3 regions of the Streptomyces sp. NPDC021100 genome follow, and region 3 is predicted to be linked to each of the others. Evidence: riboswitches for the same ligand, from Rfam matches in the RefSeq annotation. Region 3 holds a riboswitch; each other region holds the start of a gene.

Region 1 (6,230 bases), on a different contig from region 3:
CCGACGGCGAACGGGGTGAGGGCGCCCTCCAGGGCCTGTCGCGGCCGGCGCGCGCCCGGCCGGGCCGGGTGCCGGGGGCACACTGATGGGGCCGCCCTCGGACGGTGTGGCACGGGCGAACGGCGGAAACGCCGGACGGACGGCCTTCGGGGCGCTGAGGTCCCTCCCTTAGAGCCCCGATAGAGCCCCGGAAAGCCCCGAGGGGCGCCGGTTGGGTCGGCGCCCCTCGGTCCTTGCCGCGCGGGTGCTGTCTCCGGTCACTGCTCCCCGGAGCAGTTGCCCTGGACGGTCACCCAGATGTTGTTGTCGGGGGTGGTGCCACTGGCCACTATGCCCCAGGGGTAACAGTTCTTCGGAAGCTTGTGGTTCGCGTTCGCGCGGGCGCCGTCCAGCGAGCCGGCGACCCCGGTGACGTAGACGTAGTAGGTGGCCGGGCCCGCCGTCACCGCTCCCCGGGACGGCGCGGCGGTGGCGGCCGACGCCGGGGCGGCCAGCGCCACGCCGGCCAGCAGGGCCGCCGCGACCGCGGTGAGTCCGGCCGTCGTCCGTAACGTTCCGTTCAAGGAAGCCTCCCGGTCAACTCTCCCAAGGCGCACATCAGTTACGCCATACGGAGGGAATCTAGGGCAACCTCGCGCGCCGCAACAGTGTTGTTCCCTGTGCAAACACCTTTCGTAACTGCCGTCCCAGGACGGGTGGAAGCCCGGCCTGTCCGGGGGAGCTCCGCCCCGGGCGTGCGCGCGGACCGCGTCCGGGCCCGGGCGGCGTACCTCGACGACACGCCGCCGGTCGGCGCCGGGGACGATCGGCGCCGACCCCCTCAGTCCCCCGCCCACCGCACCTCCCCCGTCCCCAGCGTGACCACGGCCCGCGTCCGCATGGGCTCCTCCCCGCGCCGGGAGAGCACCACGATCTCCTCGACCTCACCCGGCATCGGACCCAGCCGGGCGGCCAGCTCGGCGGCCAGGGCACGCGGCTCCGTGGTGCGCCCGAGGGAGAGGTGCGGGACGAAGCGCTCGCCGCGCCCGCGGCACAGCGGGAAGCGGGACGTCAGCTCCTCGTGCAGGCGCACCCAGGGGGCCGGGCCGCCGCCCGCCGCCGGGTCGAGCCACACCGTGGCGTACCGCCGGTGCCGGAAGTAGCGCACGCCCGCCGGCCGGACCGGGAAGGCCGGGCATTCGGCCGCCGCGGCGGAGAGCAGCGGCAGGGCCCGCGGGAAGCACTCCTCGGGTACGAAGCCGAACAGCAGGTTCACATGCGGCGGCCACCGCCGCACCTGCGGGTCGTACTCCCGGCGGATCTCCTGGACGGCCGGCCAGTGGGCGCGCGGCGGCAACCACGCCACGGCCGTCCGGGCCGTCGGCGCCACCTCCAGGACCAGGTCGCCGTCCACCCCTCCATGGTCCGGGCCGCGCCCGGTCCGCACGAGTCGGACGGCCGCCGTCCGACCCGCCGCACGCCCGTCGTCACTCCCGCCGCACGGCCTGTCCCCCGTGTCCCACCTCACCTTCCGCATCGCGATCTCCCTTCCGTCCCGGGCCCCGCACCCTCTAGGCTGACGAGCGCAGCTGGTTCGCCCCGCCCGCCAGACGGGAGCGTCGCAAGAGGGAACCCGGTGGGAATCCGGGACTGCCCCGCAGCGGTGAGCGGGAACGACCGCCGTCATACGCACTGGGCCCGACGCACGGGGCCCGGGAAGCGACGGCCAGTAGGTGCCTCGTACGGAATCCGACGGGTTCCGTACGCCACGAGGCGCGCCCGCGAGTCCGAAGACCTGCCACCTGCCCGCGCGCGAACCATTCGTGCGCGGACATCCCGGTGACCTCGAGGGCGGGTCGGCGTACATACCAGGCGGACGACCGCGCCATGCCGCGCGCGCCCGGCCCGCCCGGTCCGTCACCCTTCGCGCTCTCGTGCCGTTCCGGGATCTCAGGGATCCATCTCGCGAAGGAGATCTCCGTGACCAGCAAGTCCGCAGCCGCGGCAGCACGGGCCACCGTGTACGGCTACCCCCGCCAGGGCCGGAACCGTGAACTCAAGAAGGCGATCGAGGGCTACTGGAAGGGCCGGGTGACGGCCGACGCCCTGCGCGCCACCGCCGCCGGCCTGCGCCGGGACACCTGGGAGCAGCTGGCCGCGGCCGGCCTCCACGAGGTACCCACCGGCGACTTCTCGTACTACGACCACGTCCTCGACACCACCGTCATGGTCGGCGCGATCCCCGCCCGGCACCGGGAGGCCGTCGAGGAGGACGCCCTGGCCGGGTACTTCGCGATGGCGCGGGGTACGCAGGACGTGGCGCCGCTGGAGATGACCAAGTGGTTCGACACCAACTACCACTACCTGGTGCCGGAGCTGGGCCCGGACACGGTGTTCCGCGCCGACTCCGCCAAGCAAGTCGCGGAGTTGAAGGAGGCCCTCGCCCTGGGCCTGACGGCCCGGCCCGTCCTCGTGGGACCCGTCACCTACCTCCTGCTCGCCAAGCCCGCGCCGGGCGTGGACCCGGACTTCGTCCCGCTCACCCTCCTGGACCGCCTGCTGCCGGTGTACGCGGAGGTGCTGGCCGACCTGCGGGCGGCCGGCGCCGAGTGGGTGCAGCTCGACGAGCCCGCCCTGGTGCAGGACCGCACCCCGGCCGAGCTGAACGCCGCCGAGCGCGCCTACCGCGATCTCGGAGCGCTGCCCGACCGCCCGAAGCTGCTGGTCGCCTCGTACTTCGACCGGCTCGGGGAGGCGCTGCCCGTCCTCGCCAAGGCGCCGGTGGACGGGCTCGCCCTGGACTTCACCGAGGCCGCCGCCGCCAACCTCGGCGACCTCGCCGCCGCCGGCGGGCTGCCCGGCAAGCGCCTGGTCGCCGGTGTCGTCAACGGCCGCAACATCTGGGTGAACGACCTGGAGAAATCCCTCGCCACCCTGGGCACCCTGCTCGGCCTCGCCGAGTGGGTCGACGTCGCCGCGTCCTCGTCCCTGCTGCACGTCCCCCTCGACGCCGCCATGGAGCGCGACATCGAGCCGCAGATCCTGCGCTGGCTGGCCTTCGCGCAGCAGAAGACGCGCGAGATCGTCACGCTCGCCAAGGGCCTCGCCCAGGGCACCGACACCATCGCCGCCGAACTGGCCGCCAACCGGGCCGACCTGGCCTCCCGCGCGGCCTCCCCGATCACCCACGACCCGGCCGTCCGGGCCCGGGCCGCCGCCGTCACCACCGCCGACGCCCGCCGCTCCCTGCCGTACGCCGAGCGCGCCGGCGCCCAGCGCGCCCGCCTCGGTCTGCCGCTGCTGCCGACCACGACCATCGGCTCCTTCCCGCAGACCGGCGAACTCCGCGCCGCCCGCGCCGACCTGCGCGCGGGCCGGCTCGACACGGCCGGCTACGAGGAGCGCATCAGGGCCGAGATCCAGGAGGTGATCTCCTTCCAGGAGAAGACCGGCCTGGACGTCCTGGTGCACGGCGAGCCCGAACGCAACGACATGGTCCAGTACTTCGCCGAGCAGCTCACGGGCTACCTCGCCACGCAGCACGGCTGGGTGCAGTCGTACGGCACCCGCTACGTCCGTCCGCCGGTCCTCGCCGGGGACATCTCCCGGCCGGAGCCGATGACGGTGCGCTGGACGACGTACGCCCAGTCGCTCACCGGCCGTCCCGTCAAGGGCATGCTGACCGGGCCGGTCACCATGCTCGCCTGGTCGTTCGTCCGCGACGACCAGCCGCTCGCCGACACCGCCCGGCAAGTCGCCCTCGCCCTGCGCGACGAGGTGAACGACCTGGAGGCGGCGGGCACGTCCGTCGTCCAGGTCGACGAGCCGGCGCTGCGCGAGACGCTGCCGCTGCGGGCGGCGGACCGCCCGGCGTACCTGGCGTGGGCCACCGAGGCGTTCCGGCTCACCACCGGCGGGGTCCGGCCGGACACCCAGATCCACACGCACATGTGCTACGCCGAGTTCGGGGACGTCGTCCAGGCCATCGACGACCTCGACGCCGACGTCATCAGCCTGGAGGCGGCCCGCTCCCACATGCAGGTCGCCCGCGAACTCGCCGCGCACGGCTATCCGCGCGAGGCCGGGCCGGGGGTGTACGACATCCACTCGCCGCGCGTGCCGAGCGCGGAGGAGGCGGCGGAGCTGCTGCGCGCCGGGCTGAGGGCGATCCCGGCCGAGCGGCTGTGGGTCAACCCGGACTGCGGGCTGAAGACCCGCGGCTGGCCGGAGACCCGGGCGTCACTGGAGAACCTGGTGACGGCGGCCCGCACCGTCCGCGGGGAGCTGCCGGGGGCCTGACACGGGCCCGGTCCGGCCGGAGCCCGTCCCGAGCGGACGGGCCCGCCGGGGCGAGGGCGTACGGGACCGGCGGGCCCGATGGAGTAAGTACCGACGCTTCGCGCGGTGGACGTACCCGGTGGCCGTGACGGCCTACGGGCCCGCCGGACCGCACCCTCGTGCGGCCCGGCGGGCCCGTACCGGCGATCAGCGGTGGGCGAAGCGCGGCGGCCGCTTCTCCACCAACGCCGCCATGCCGTCCTTCCGGTCCTCGGCCGCGAACGCCGCGTGGAACAGGCGGCGTTCGCGGCCGGCGCCCTCGGCGAGGGTGGTCTCGAAGGCGCGGTCGGCGCTCTCAGGTGCCGTCGGTCATTCCCGTTCTCCGTCCGGTGCCTGCCCCGAGTTGTCCCGTATCACGCGGAAGATCCCGGAGAAGTCCTCCTCAGCCCCCCTGCCCTCGGCGAACGCGGTGTAGAGCTCGGCCGCGCGCAGCCCGAGGTCCGCGTCCACGCCACCCGCCCGGATGGCGTTGGCGGCGAGGCGGAGGTCCTTGGCCATCAGCGGGGCGGAGAAGCCGGGGCGGTAGTCGCGGTTGGCCGGGCTGGCCGGGACCGGTCCCGGCACCGGACAGTTGACGGTCAGGGCCCAGCACTGCCCGGAGGACGTGGACGCCACGTCGTACAGGGCCTGCTGGGAGAGGCCGAGGCTCTCGCCGAGGACGAAGGCCTCGCTGATGGCGATCATCGAGATGCCGAGGATCATGTTGTTGCAGATCTTGGCGGCCTGGCCGGAGCCCGCGGGCCCGCAGTGCACGATCTTGCGGCCCATCGCGGCCAGCACCGGCTCGGCCTCCGCGAACTCCGCCGCCTCGCCGCCGGCCATGAAGGTCAGGGTGGCGGCCTCGGCGCCGAACACCCCGCCCGAGACGGGGGCGTCCAGGGCCCGGTGGCCGGCCGCGCGCGCCGCGTCGTGGGCGGCCCGGGCGTCGGCGACGTCGATCGTCGAGCTGTCGACGAAGAGCGTGCCGGGCCGGGCGGCGGCCAGCAGGCCCCCGTCCGTGTAGAGGCCGAGGACGTGCCGGCCCGTCGGCAGCATCGTGAACACCAGGTCCGCGTCGGCGACGGCCTCGGCGGCCGACGCGGCGGGGCGGACGCCGGTCTTGGCGGCGGCCTCGACGGCTTCGGGCAGCAGGTCGAAACCGGTGACCCGGTATCCGGCCGCGACGAGGTTGGCGGTCATCGGGCCGCCCATGTTGCCCAGGCCGATGAAGCCGATGGCCTTGCCTGCCGCGGGGGTCGTCGCATGCGTCGGGTTCGTCGCGTTCTCTGGGGTCGCAGTCACCAGGGCACCTCCTGTAGTGGACCGTCGCCGGGGGCCAGGGTGAGCTCCCGGTCGCCGAGCGGGGCGAAGAAGCGCTCGACGTCCTCGGCGGAGACGTCGGCGAGCGTGGCGGGTGTCCGGCGTGGGTTCCGGCGCGGATTCCGGCCTTCGCCGGCGGCCTGGGCGCGGACGCCCTCCACCGGATCCGGCGTGGCGAGCGCGGCGCAGGAGACGCGGTGCTCCTCGCCATGGCGGTGCTCCTCGCCATGGCCCAGGATCTCGGCGGACCGGCGGACAAGGGTGCGGGCGCGGGCGGCGGTCGGCCCGGTCGCCATGTCGGCGAGCCGGACGGAATGCGTCGGTTCGCGGACCATGGAAGCCTGCTCTCGTCAGGACCACCGCCTGACTCCCGGATCACCACGCGCCCCCGCCTTCCCGACGTCGCGTCGCCGCGCTGTCGGTGACGCCCCTCCTGTCGACGACCGCCCTCGCGGGACGGCCGTCCGCCGGTGAAAACGCGCTCCCCGGCCTCAGTGCCGGGACCACGCCGGGGCCACGACCATATAGTTGGGCGTCCTGGTAAGTCCAGGGCCGGCCGGGCGAGGAGGACCATCGCGCCGCCGTACCGCCCGAGGCCCCGGTACGCCTTCGGC
Region 2 (6,230 bases), on a different contig from region 3:
CTACTGCGCCTGCAAACTCGCCGGGTTCGTCCTCACCTGGGCCGGCCGTGACGTGTACTGGCTGTCCAACGGCGTGGCCCCGATGAGCGCCTCGGTGGCGGCCCTGCTCGTCCTCCTCGGCTTCTCGCTGCCCGCCGTCGGCCCGCGCGCCACCGCCTGGCGCCGGCTGCGCCGCCTCCACCCGCTCTGGGAGGAGGTCACCGCGCACGTCCCCGAGGTGACCATCGGCACCTCCCGCTGGGTCTCCCGCTGGCCGCTGGCCGACCTGGAGTGGCGGGCCAACCGGCAGATGGCCGAGATCCGCGACATCCAGCGCGGCGTCCGCCGCCATGTCGAGCCCGCCGCCCTGGAGATCGCCCACCGCAGGGCGGACGCCGCCGCGCTGGACGAGCGCCGGCTCGCCGCCGTGGTGGAGGCCGCGGCCTTCCGCCGGGGCCTGGCCAACCAGGCGACCGGCCACGTCCCGGTCCCGCACGCCGACAGCGTGGTGGTGACCGTCAGTTCCGACCCGGCGGCCGAGCACGAGCACCTGGCGCTCGTCGCCGACGTCTTCCACGACCAACTGGTCGACGCCGTGCTCAAGGAGTTACGGGAGACCAGTGCGGAGCGCCGTCCCCACTGAGGACGCGCGACCCACAGACGTGGCGGCCATGGACGGGGGTCACGGCCGCCCGCGGCGCGGGCCGGCGCCGGTGCCCGTACTCACGGGACCGATGCCGGCCCGCGCCGAACTCTTTCGACGGGAAGGCGAGGGCCGGGCACCGCGGCCTGCCGCCGCCCCCCTAGGGTCGACGGCATGCGACGACCCATCGACGTGCGCCCCCTCATCGCCGACCCGCACGGCACCCTCGCCGCCCTCCGGGAGGCCGGCCCGGTCCACCGCGTCCAGGGCGCGGACGGCAACCCCGCCTGGCTGGTGACCCGTTACGAGGACGTCCGCCGGGCGCTCGCCGACCCGCGGCTCTCCCTCGACAAGCGCAACGCCAAGCCCGGCAACTACGCCGGCCTCTCCCTGCCCCCGGCCCTCGACGCCAACCTGCTCAACATGGACCCCCCGGACCACACCCGCGTCCGCCGCCTGGTGGTCAAGGCGTTCACCCCCGGCCGGGTGGAGAAGCTGCGCGGGCCGGTGCGCCGCCTCGCCGACGGACTGCTCGACGCCGTCGAACCGGCGGGCGCCGCCGACCTGCTGGCCGTCTACGCCGGCCCGCTGCCCATCATGGTCATGTGCGACCTGCTGGGCATCCCGGAGGAGCGGCGGCTGGACTTCCGGGCCTGGACGGACGCCCTGATCACCCCCGACCCGGCCCGTCCGGAGGCGGCCCGCGAGGCGGTGGGGAGCATGATCCGCTTCTTCGCCGGCCTGCTCGCCGCCAAGCGCGCCGAGCCCGCGGACGATCTGCTGTCCGACCTGATCGCCGTCCGCGACGGCAGTGACCGCCTCTCCGAGGACGAACTGACCTCGCTCGCCTTCCTCCTGCTGTTCGCCGGCTACGAGAACACCGTCCATCTGATCGCCAACTCGGTGCTGGCCCTCCTGGACCACCCCGAGGAGCTCCGCGCCCTGCGAAAGAATCCGGACGGACTCGCGGCGGCCGTGGAGGAGCTGAACCGCTGGGACGGCCCCGGCCCCCTGGCCATCCGCCGCTTCCCGCTGGAGGACGTCGAAATCGGCGGCGTCACCGTCCCGGCCGGCGAAACCGTCCTCCTCTCCCTGGCCTCCGCCAACCGCGACCCCGCCCGCTTCCCCGACCCCGACCGCCTTGACCTGCGGCGCAACAACACCGGTTCGCTGGCCCTGGGCCACGGCATCCACTACTGCCTGGGCGCCGCGCTCGGCCGCATGGAGACCGAAATCGCCCTGGCGGCCCTGCTCGAACGCTTCGAGAAACTGGAACTCGCCGTTCCGAGAGAGGAACTGAAGTGGCGTCCGTCCATTCGCGCGCGTGGCCTGATTTCGCTCCCCGTGCGCTGGTCGGCCGCAAGCCGAACACGTTTTTGATGCATAACCCATCCTTGATGAGGTAGAACTGTCTTCGAGCCCGCCCGGTGTGCATCCCCCGTCGCACCGGGCGGGCCTTCGCATGCCCGGATCCGGGCGCACGACGAACCGGCCCGCCGCGGTGACGGGCCGGAGGGCCGGGGGACGCTCCGCGCGGCGCCGGAGCGCCGGGAGCCGCCCGGGGCGGCGCTCGCTCAGCCGCTGCCCGGGGGGAACTTCAGCAGGGCCACCGCCGCCAGCATCTGGATGCTCACCGCCGCCACCGCCTTGTGGGTCGGCAGGTGGTGCTGGCCGCGGATGAGGAGGGTGGCCAGGGCGCAGCCGAAGACGGCGGAGGCCGCGGCGGTGGCGCGGACGGGGATCGAGGCGCTCGGCAGGCAGGAGTCCAGGACCAGCCGGGGGAGGTCGGTGGTCCAGAAGACGAGGACGAACAGGCTCGCCGTCGGCCCGGGCCGGCCGTTGCCGCCGAGTCGGCGGGCGATGGCGTGGGTGACCAGGCCCAGCAGCACGCTGGCGAGCAGGACGACGCCCGAGCCGATGGCCATGGCCTCCAGGGCGAGTGCGGGGCTCACGTCCCACTGGGCCCAGAACGAGTCCTTGGCCATGGTCCCCAGCGCCCCGCAGAGCAGGCACAGGAACATGGCGGCGCCCCAGACGCTCCGGTCCCGGGCCTCGTCGAGCACTTCGACGGGCCGGTACCAGAGCCCGAATATGAGCCGGTGCCAGAGCAGCTTGCGCCGTCCGGAGTCCGGGGGGCGGGGGGACGTCGTGGTGGTCAGGGGCATGGGGACGATTCTCTCACCGCTCTGGGAGGTGATCCCGGGGCGGGCGTGGCGGGCCTCTGCGGACGCCGCCGTCCGACGGGGCGTCAGGTGGTGCGTCAGGCGGGCGTGGGCTCCACCGGGCCGGTGCCGGCGTCCGGTTCCGGGGCGGCGCCCTCACCCGCGCCCTCATCCGTGTCCCCGCCGGCGCCCGGCAGGTACTCCTCGCTGATCTCCCGCGGTCCGAACGGCCAGACCCGCTCCACCCGCGCCCACAGCAGGAAGGCCAGGCAGCCCGCGGCGAACCAGGCGAGCGACCACTCGATGGGGTGCCGCCCGGGCGAATTGCGGTCCGCGTAGCCGTAGATGACGAGCCACCCGACCAGCGCCACCAGGCTCGGCAGCGGGTAGAGCCACATCCGGTACGGGCGCGGCAGGGCCGGCTGGCGGCGGCGCAGGACGGTCACGGCCGCGATCTGCCCCAGCGCCTGGACCAGCACCATCACCGTGGTCAGCAGCTGGATCAGCGTCGCCAGGTCCGTATGACGGCCGATCAGGAACCCGACGCAGCCGATCGCCCCCATGCTCACCAGGCCGAGGACGGGGAAGCGGTGGCGGGGGTGCAGGGTGCCGAACGCGCGGAAGAACACCTTCTCCCGGGCCGCGTTGTAGGGGATCCGGGAGGCGCCCAGGAGACCGGTGAAGACCGACGCCACGGCGGTGATCAGGACGAGCACGGTGACGGCGTCGGCGGCCCCCCGCCCCCAGGTGCGTTCCAGCACGGCGGAGGCCACGGAGGACGAGGCGACGTTGTCCGCGTCGAGCATGTCCCGCCAGTCCACGACGCCCAGGGTGCCGATCTGCAGCAGCAGGTAGATGCCCATGATGCCGAGGATGGAGTAGATGATGGAGCGCGGGATCGTACGCCCGGGGTCCTTGATCTCGGCGCCCATGTAAGCGGTCGTCCAGTAACCGCCGTAGTCGTAGATGCCGATGGTCAGCCCCGCCGCGAAGCCGATCCAGAAGTGATCGCTCGTCAGCTCGAAGGCGTGCGACGGGTAGGTGAACGCCCGGTCCGGACTGAAGTGGGTGAACGCGGCGGTGATCACCAGCACCACGGCCGCGATCATCACGCCCCAGAGCACCGTCGTGATCCGGGCCATGTTCTCCACCCGTCCCCACAGCAGCGCCACGACGACCACGATGAGCGCCAGCCCCGTCAGGTCCCCCTGCGTCGGGGTCATGCCCGGCCAGAGGTACCCCAGGTACTGCACGAAGCCCATCACGCCGCTCGCCATGGCCAGCGGCACGTAGAGCATGGCCGTCCAGACGAACAGGAACGGCATCAGCCGGCCCGTCCGGTACTGGAACGCCTGCCGCAGGTAGACGTAACTGCCGCCCGCGCCCGGCAGGGACGCGCCGAGCTCGGCCCACACCAGGCCGTCCGCGAGGGCGAGCAGCGCGCCCGCGAGGAAGCCGATGACGGCCTGCGGGCCGCCGAAGGCCGCGACCATGAGCGGGATGGTGACGAACGGGCCGATCCCGCACATCTGGCTCATGTTGATGGCGGTGGCCTGGAACGGTCCGACGCGGCGGACGAATCCGCCCTGACCGTCCGGCCCGTCGGCTCTCTCGCCCGCTCTCTCCGCCATGGCGGCCACCCTTCCCGTCGGCGCGATACCTGCACTCGTACACCGGCCCGCCCGGCCCGTCCATCACCCCGGACGGGGCGGGCCGGACCGGTGCGCGGCCATCGCCCGAACAGCGCACGGGAGTTGGGGCCCGTGGGCCGGACGCGATGCTGGGTGACTCTGGCCGGGCGCTCCGCGCCGAGTCAAGACCCGGGGCGCACGGGACCGGAGCGCGGCAGGGGACGGAAGCCGGTACCGCAACCGGAGCGCCCCCTGAGGCAGGACATGACAATCACCACTCTCGGTGCATCCGCACTGGCAGGGGCGTTACAGTGACCCGGCCGTGGTGTTCGGGAAGACCGGTGCAGGACCCTCCCAGGGGGATCCGATTCCGGAGCGGCCCTCGCCACTGTGATCGGGGAGTGACCGTCCCGTTCCGCGCGCCACCGGGCGCGGGGAGCCACTGGCCGCAGCCGGCTGCCGGGAAGGCGGGGGCGGACGCGAACGAACCCGTCAGCCAGGAGACCGGCCACGGCATCTCAGTGAACCGATCCACGAGGTGCTGGAGCGTGAACCCCCAAATGACCCTGCCCACCGACGCGCCCACCGGCGTGTCCGCCCAAGCCGCCGCCGGGCCGTCCGCCGCCTTCCGCTGGCGCCGCGAGGACACGATGCGGACCGCCGGCCTGCTCGCCGTCATAGCCGCCCTGCACGTCGTCGCCTTCGGCGTGCTCTTCCTGCTCGTCGTCCCCAACGACTACCACGTGGGATCCAAGGTGTACGGCGTCGGCCTCGGCGTCACCGCCTACACCCTCGGCATGCGGCACGCCTTCGACGCCGACCACATCGCCGCCATCGACAACACCACCCGCAAGCTGATGGCCGACGGCAAGCGCCCGGTCTCCGTCGGCTTCTGGTTCGCCCTCGGCCACTCCAGCGTCGTGGTCGTCATGGCCGCCCTGGTCGCCGGCGGCACGCACATGGCGAGCACGCTGATGGACGAGGAGTCGTCCACCCACCAGACGCTCGGTATCGTCGGCACCAGCGTCTCGGGCGGCTTCCTCTACCTCATCGCCGCCCTCAACCTCGTCGCCCTGGCCGGCATCCTGCGCATCTTCCGCGCCATGCGCGAGGGCCGCTACGACGAGACCGAGCTGGAGAAGCAGCTCGACTCGCGCGGTTTCATGAACCGGATCCTCGGCCGGTTCACCCGCTCCATCAGCCGCCCCGGCCAGATGTACCCGCTGGGCTTCCTGTTCGGCCTGGGCTTCGACACCGCCACCGAGGTCACCCTGATGGTGATGGCCGGCAGCGGCGCCGCCGCCGGACTGCCCTGGTACGCGATCCTCTGCCTGCCGCTGCTGTTCGCCGCCGGCATGAGCCTCTTCGACACGCTGGACGGCACGTTCATGAACTTCGCCTACCAGTGGGCGTTCTCCAACCCGGTCCGCAAGGTCTACTACAACCTCACCATCACCGGCCTGTCGATCGCCGTCGCCTTCCTCATCGGCACCATCGAACTGGTCGGCGTGCTGCACGAGAAGCTGGACATGGACGACGCGGTCACCGGCTGGATCGCCGGCCTGAACCTCGACAACGTCGGCTTCGTCATCGTCGGCCTGTTCGTGGTGGTCTGGGCCGCGGCCCTCGCCTACTGGCGCCTCGCCAAGGTCGAGCAGCGCTGGGCCGCGCGCGGCGCGACGGCCCCGGCGGCGGAGGGCTGACGGCCGGGCCCCGGCGGCATCCCCCCTCCGTCCCCCGCCCGGCCGGTCTTCCCCGGGGCCGGGACGGGAGGACACCGCCGGGGCTACCGTGAGAACGGAAGCGTCCGCCCTT
Region 3 (6,230 bases):
TCGGCCGGCTCGAAGATCCGCCGGAGTTCGACGACGCCCTCCCGGAACGGGATCCGGGCCGCCCACTCCCGGGCCTGGTCCATCGAGTCCACCCGGATGATCCAATAGCCGGCGATCAGCTCGCCGATCTCGTCGAACGGCCCGTCGATCACACTGGGCTTCCCGCCCGCGAACACCACCCGGGCACCCTCCGACGACGCCCACAGTCCGTCGGCGGCCAGCAGCGCGCCCGCCTTGGCCAGGGCCTCGTTGTACCGCTGCATGTCGGCGACCTGCTCCCGGGTCGGCAGCACGCCGGCCTCGGACTCCTCGGTCGCCTTGACGATCATCATGACGCGCATCAGGTGCTTCTCCTGTCCCGTTGCTGCCCCCTGACCACCTAGCCTCCCCGCAGCCGGGGACGGTCCGGGCGCCCCGGCCGCCGTGTCGCCGGTTTTTCGCGAGAACGGGAGCGGGCCCTCCCGGAGAACTCCGGAAGGGCCCGCTCGGGAACCGTGGCCTAGAACTCGTCGTCGAACGCGACCGTGCCCTCGACCGCCACCTGGTACGCGGAGGCGCGGCGCTCGAAGAAGTTGGTCAGCTCCTGCACGTTCTGCAGCTCCATGAAGGAGAACGGGTTCTCCGAGCCGTAGACCGGGGCGAAGCCGAGGCGCTGGAGGCGCTGGTCGGCGACGCACTGGAGGTACTCGCGCATGGACTCGGTGTTCATGCCCGGCAGGCCCTCGCCGCACAGGTCGCGGCCGAACTGGAGCTCCGCCTCGACGGCCTCCTTCAGCATGTCGGTCACCTGCTGCTGGAGCTCGTCGTCGAAGAGGTCGGGCTCCTCCTGGCGGACGGTGTCCACGACCTCGAACGCGAAGTTCATGTGCATCGTCTCGTCACGGAACACCCAGTTGGTGCCGGTGGCGAGGCCGTGCAGCAGGCCGCGCGAGCGGAACCAGTACACGTACGCGAACGCGCCGTAGAAGAACAGGCCCTCGATGCACGCCGCGAAGCAGATCAGGTTGAGCAGGAAGCGACGGCGGTCGGCCTTCGTCTCCAGCCTGTCGATCTTCTCGACCGAGTCCATCCACTTGAAGCAGAACTGGGCCTTCTCCCGGATGGACGGGATGTTCTCCACGGCCGCGAAGGCGGCGGCGCGGTCGTCCGGGTCGGGCAGGTAGGTGTCCAGCAGCGTCAGGTAGAACTGGACGTGCACGGCCTCCTCGAAGAGCTGCCGCGACAGGTACAGCCGCGCCTCGGGGGAGTTGATGTGCTTGTACAGCGTCAGCACGAGGTTGTTGGCCACGATCGAGTCGCCGGTCGCGAAGAACGCGACGAGGCGGCCGATCATGTGCTGCTCGCCCGGGGAGAGCTTGGCCAGGTCGGCCACGTCGGAGTGGAGGTCGACCTCCTCCACGGTCCAGGTGTTCTTGATCGCGTCGCGGTAGCGGTCGTAGAAGTCCGGGTACCGCATGGGACGCAGGGTCAGCTCGAAGCCCGGGTCGAGCAGGTTCTTCTGTTCGTTCGACATTACTGGCAGGCCTCGCAGGACTCGGGGTTCTCAAGGGAGCAGGCGATGGCGTCCGCGTCGGGCGCGGCCTGCTGGACGGGGAGGGTGGCGGGGGCGGCGGCGCTGCCACCGGACGCCGCGCGGGCGATCCGGGTCGCCGGACGCGAGCGCAGGTAGTACGTGGTCTTGATGCCCTGCTTCCAGGCGTACGCGTACATCGAGCTGAGCTTGCCGATGGTGGGCGAGGCCATGAACAGGTTGAGCGACTGGCTCTGGTCCAGGTACGGGGTGCGGGCCGCGGCCATGTCGATCAGGGCGCGCTGCGGGATCTCCCAGGCGGTGCGGTAGAGGTCGCGCACCTCCTGCGGGATCCAGTTCATGTCCTGGATCGAGCCGTTGGCGTCGGTCATCGCGTCGCGCGTGGTGCGGTCCCACACGCCGAGCTTCTTCAGGTCCTCCACCAGATAGGTGTTGACCTGGAGGAACTCACCGCTGAGCGTTTCGCGCTTGAACAGGTTCGAAACCTGCGGCTCGATGCACTCGTAGACGCCGGCGATGGACGCGATCGTCGCGGTCGGCGCGATGGCCAGCAGCAGCGAGTTGCGCATGCCGACGGAGGCGATCCGGGCGCGCAGCGCGTCCCAGCGTCCGGCCCAGGTCGGCTCGGTGTTCGGGTAGTGGTCGGGGTGCAGCACGCCGCGCGCGGTGCGGGTCGCGGACCAGGCCGGGTGCGGGCCGTGCCGCTCGGCGAGGTCGGCGGACGCCTCGTACGCCGCGAGCATGATCCGCTCGGAGATCCGGGTGGACAGGGCCTTCGCCTCGGGGGAGTCGAAGGGCAGCCGCAGCCGGAAGAAGACGTCCTGGAGGCCCATCAGGCCCAGACCGACCGGGCGCCAGCGGGAGTTGGAGTTCCCGGCCTGCTCGGTCGGGTAGAAGTTGATGTCCACGACGCGGTCGAGGAAGGTGACGGCCGTGCGGACGGTCCGGTCCAGCTTCTCCCAGTCCATCTCGCCGTCCGCGCCCAGGTGGGCGGCGAGGTTGACGGAACCGAGGTTGCAGACCGCGGTCTCGCCGTCGTTCGTGACCTCCAGGATCTCCGTGCAGAGGTTGGAGGAGTGGACGACCTGGCCGGGCTCGGCGGTCTGGTTGGCGGTGCGGTTGGCGGCGTCCTTGAACGTCATCCAGCCGTTGCCGGTCTGCGCGAGGGTGCGCATCATCCGGGCGTAGAGCACCCGCGCCGGGATGGTCTTGACGGCCTTGCCCTCGGCCTCGTACTTCCGGTACGCGGCGTCGAACTCGTCGCCGTACAGGTCGACCAGGTCCGGGGTGTCGGCCGGGGAGAACAGCGACCAGTCCGCGTCCGCCTCGACCCGGCGCATGAACTCGTCCGGGATCCAGTGCGCGATGTTGAGGTTGTGGGTGCGGCGGGCCTCTTCGCCGGTGTTGTCGCGGAGCTCCAGGAACTCCTCGATGTCCGCGTGCCAGGTCTCCAGGTAGACGCAGGCCGCGCCCTTGCGCCGGCCGCCCTGGTTGACGGCGGCGACGGAGGCGTCGAGCGTCCGCAGGAACGGCACGATGCCGTTGGAGTGCCCGTTGGTGCCGCGGATCAGCGAACCGCGGGAACGGATGCGGGAGTAGGACAGACCGATGCCGCCCGCGTGCTTCGACAGCCGCGCGACCTGGTGGTAGCGGTCGTAGATCGAGTCGAGCTCGTCCAGCGGCGAGTCCAGCAGGTAGCAGGACGACATCTGCGGGTGGCGCGTGCCGGAGTTGAAGAGCGTGGGGGAGGAGGGGAGGTACGAGAGGGTGCTGGTGAGGCGGTAGAGCTCGGCCACGTCCTCCAGGGCGCGGACCGATCCGTCCTCGGCCAGGCCGCAGGCCACGCGCAGCAGGAAGTGCTGCGGCGTCTCGATCACGTTCCGGGTGATCGGGTGGCGGAGCAGGTAGCGGCTGTGCAGGGTGCGCAGGCCGAAGTAGCCGAAGCGGTCGTCGGCGCCGTCGGCGAGCGCGGCGTCCACCAGCGCGTCCAGCCGCTCGGCGTGCTCGCGCACGAACGCGGCGGTCTCGTCGGCGATCAGGCCCTCGCGGTGGCCGGTGGCGACGGACGCGGAGAAGGAGACCGCGCCCTGCCCGGCCGCCTCCTCGGCGATGGCGAGCGTGAGGAGCCGCGCGGCGAGCCGCGAGTACTCGGGCTCCTCGGAGATCAGCCCGGCCGCGGCCTCGGTGGCCAGCGAGCGCAGTTCGGCCTCGTCCGACCCGGGGTGCCTGCCGCGCAGCGCGGCGGCGGCGACCTTGCCGGGGTCGGTGGCGGGCAGATCGGCGGTGAGCTCCGTCAGGGTGCGCAGGAGCGCGGTCCCGGGGCCGCCGGTCGTGTCCGCCTCGGGCGCAGAGACCGGACCTGAAACAGGTTCCGCGGGCGCGATCGTCACGTGTGGCTCTCCTCGCTCGGGGGCCCGGCGGGAAGGCAGGGGGGCGCGCACGCGCAGCCGACGGCGTACGGAAGCCGTACGAGGCGTGCGCGCGGGCGTCCACCGGCCCAACCCGCGAGGCCCGGACGTGTTCAGACGCCGTACCGGGCGGGCCCGGCGATGGCGTGCTGCCGGCAGGTCCTCGGACTGCGGAACGGGCGGATTGGGCCCGTACGTACACCGTTGCGGGACAGTTCCGGATTTCCACCGGATTCCCCTGCGGCGACAGCGAGGACGAGCATACATCTAGTGCCGACGATCGCGCGTGCCCCCACATGTTGTGTCGTCACGTCATGGAGCGGTCGCGGAATGTGCTAACGGAGGGGCCCGGTGACAGGCGCGTTCACGGAAGCGATCCCCTGTCACGCGGCGGCAGAAGGGAAGGGCGGCCGGGCTTCACGAATGTGTAGACGTACCACCGGCCGACGTCCGTCGGTGGGAGGGCGTCGACGGGCCGGGGACTCGTACGGTCCGCTTATGTCGAACGGGAGATCGATCACAGGCGGCCCCCTCGGCGATGCCGCCGTGACGCCCCTGCCCCGGCCCGTGCCGGGGATCCGCGTGTGCGTGCGGCTCAACCTCGGTGGCTGCGGGCCCTACGCGCACATCGTCGCGGACGTCGAACCGCCCGGTCCGGGCGGTGGGCTGGAGTTGCTCAGTGCCGTGCCGGAGGACCTGCTGCCCCGGGAGCACCTTCCGGCGCTGCGGCAGGGTCTGCTGGAGGGGCTCGGCGGGGTGGCGGCGGCCGTCCTGGTCACCGATGGCCACTACCACGACGCGGACTCCTGCGACCTCGGCTATCTGCTGGCCGGCAGGGAGGCCGGGCGCGCCGCGCTCGTCGGTGCGGGCCTGCTGCCGCCCGGGGAGGCGGAGGCGCTGCGCTGGGCGAGCCGGCCCGGCCGACCGCGGCCCCGCCGGCGAGGCGGGGGCCGACGGTCGTAGCCGGGCGTCAGTGACCGCCCGGTGCTCCCGCCGTCGCCGGGGGCAGTTCCGCCTGGACGCCCGGGTCGCCCGCGTCCGCCGTGTAGTCGGACGCCTTCGTCTCGTCCACGCCGTCCGGTGTGCCGAGCGCCTTGAACGCGAAGGTCAGCACGACCGCGACGAGCACGTTCAGCGCGAACGCCGTCAGCCCGATGTACCCCTTCTCTCCGATGAAGGGGATGAGGTTGGTGTTGCCGAAGTGGTCCTGCGTGGCGCTCGGGGTGTCATACGCGCGCCAGGTGCCGTAGATCATGCCGGTCGCCCAGCCCGCCAGCAGCGCCCAGCGGTGGAACCAGCGGGTGAACAGGCCGCCGACCAGGGCGGGGACGGTCTGGAGGATCCAGATGCCGCCCAGCAGCTGGAAGTTGATGGCGACCGTTTTGTCCATGGTGAGGACGAAGACGAGCGCGCCCACCTTCACCAGCAGGGACGCGAGCTTGGAGACCTTCGCCTCGTGCGCGGGCGAGGCGTCCGGCCGCAGGAAGTCCTTGTAGATGTTGCGGGTGAAGAGGTTGGCGGCGGCGATGGACATGATGGCCGCCGGGACCAGGGCACCGATGCCGATCGCCGCGAAGGCGACGCCGGTGAACCAGTCCGGGAACATGTCCTCGAAGAGCTGCGGGATGGCGAGCTGCCCGTTCTTCACCTTGATCCCCGCCGCCACCGCCATGAAACCGAGCATCGCCAGCAGCCCCAGCATCAGCGAGTACAGCGGCAGGATCGTGGTGTTGCGGCGGATGACGTTGCGGTTCTTGCTGGAGAGCACCGCCGTCACCGAGTGCGGGTAGAGGAACAGCGCCATCGCCGAACCCAGGGCGAGGGTCGCGTACGCCCACTGCGCGTCCGGCCCGGTGGCCAGGGCGCCGCGCGGCTTGCCCGTGTCCGGGTTCTTGGCGGAGAACGCCTCGCCCGCCTTGGCGAAGATGTGGTCGAACCCGCCGAGCCGCATGGGGATGTAGATGATGGCGACCGCGATGACGATGTAGATCAGCGCGTCCTTGACGAACGCGATCAGGGCCGGGGCCCGCAGCCCGGACGAGTAGGTGTACGCCGCCAGCACGCCGAAGGCGATGAGCAGCGGCAGGTCCTTCATGAACCAGTTGGAGCCGCCGCCGATCCCCATCACGTCCAGCACGGCCTGGATGCCGACGAGTTGGAGGGCGATGTAGGGCATCGTGGCGAGGATGCCGGTGAGGGCGAGCGCCAGCGACAGCCCCCGGGAGCCGAAGCGGCCCCGGACGAAGTCGGACGAGGTGACGTACCCGTGTTTGTGCGACACCGACCACAGG

The links. A riboswitch is a leader RNA that binds a small molecule or an ion and turns the genes downstream of it on or off. The one in region 3 is predicted to bind cobalamin.
Region 1: another riboswitch for cobalamin. It lies ahead of metE (5-methyltetrahydropteroyltriglutamate--homocysteine S-methyltransferase); the one in region 3 lies ahead of ACH4PU_RS02370 (ribonucleoside-diphosphate reductase subunit alpha).
Region 2: another riboswitch for cobalamin. It lies ahead of ACH4PU_RS22060 (HoxN/HupN/NixA family nickel/cobalt transporter); the one in region 3 lies ahead of ACH4PU_RS02370 (ribonucleoside-diphosphate reductase subunit alpha).

The regions. Positions count from the first base shown of each region.
Region 1 covers NZ_JBIRQH010000006.1:289,042-295,271, forward strand. The annotation lists gene ACH4PU_RS15175 (hypothetical protein) at 258-563, opposite strand; gene ACH4PU_RS15180 (2'-5' RNA ligase family protein) at 821-1,393, opposite strand; cobalamin riboswitch at 1,603-1,776, shown strand; gene metE (5-methyltetrahydropteroyltriglutamate--homocysteine S-methyltransferase) at 1,960-4,278, shown strand; partial or broken gene ACH4PU_RS15190 (enoyl-CoA hydratase) at 4,465-4,620, opposite strand; gene mmsB (3-hydroxyisobutyrate dehydrogenase) at 4,627-5,598, opposite strand; gene ACH4PU_RS15200 (hypothetical protein) at 5,595-5,951, opposite strand.
Region 2 covers NZ_JBIRQH010000012.1:136,892-143,121, reverse strand. The annotation lists gene ACH4PU_RS22080 (MAB_1171c family putative transporter) at 1-622, shown strand, start outside; gene ACH4PU_RS22075 (cytochrome P450) at 797-2,002, shown strand; gene ACH4PU_RS22070 (YIP1 family protein) at 2,197-2,787, opposite strand; gene ACH4PU_RS22065 (APC family permease) at 2,883-4,415, opposite strand; cobalamin riboswitch at 4,722-4,943, shown strand; gene ACH4PU_RS22060 (HoxN/HupN/NixA family nickel/cobalt transporter) at 4,976-6,118, shown strand.
Region 3 covers NZ_JBIRQH010000001.1:512,483-518,712, reverse strand. The annotation lists gene ACH4PU_RS02380 (YciI family protein) at 1-341, opposite strand, end outside; gene ACH4PU_RS02375 (ribonucleotide-diphosphate reductase subunit beta) at 500-1,513, opposite strand; gene ACH4PU_RS02370 (ribonucleoside-diphosphate reductase subunit alpha) at 1,513-3,921, opposite strand; cobalamin riboswitch at 4,076-4,215, opposite strand; gene ACH4PU_RS02365 (hypothetical protein) at 4,438-4,902, shown strand; gene mctP (monocarboxylate uptake permease MctP) at 4,910-6,230, opposite strand, start outside.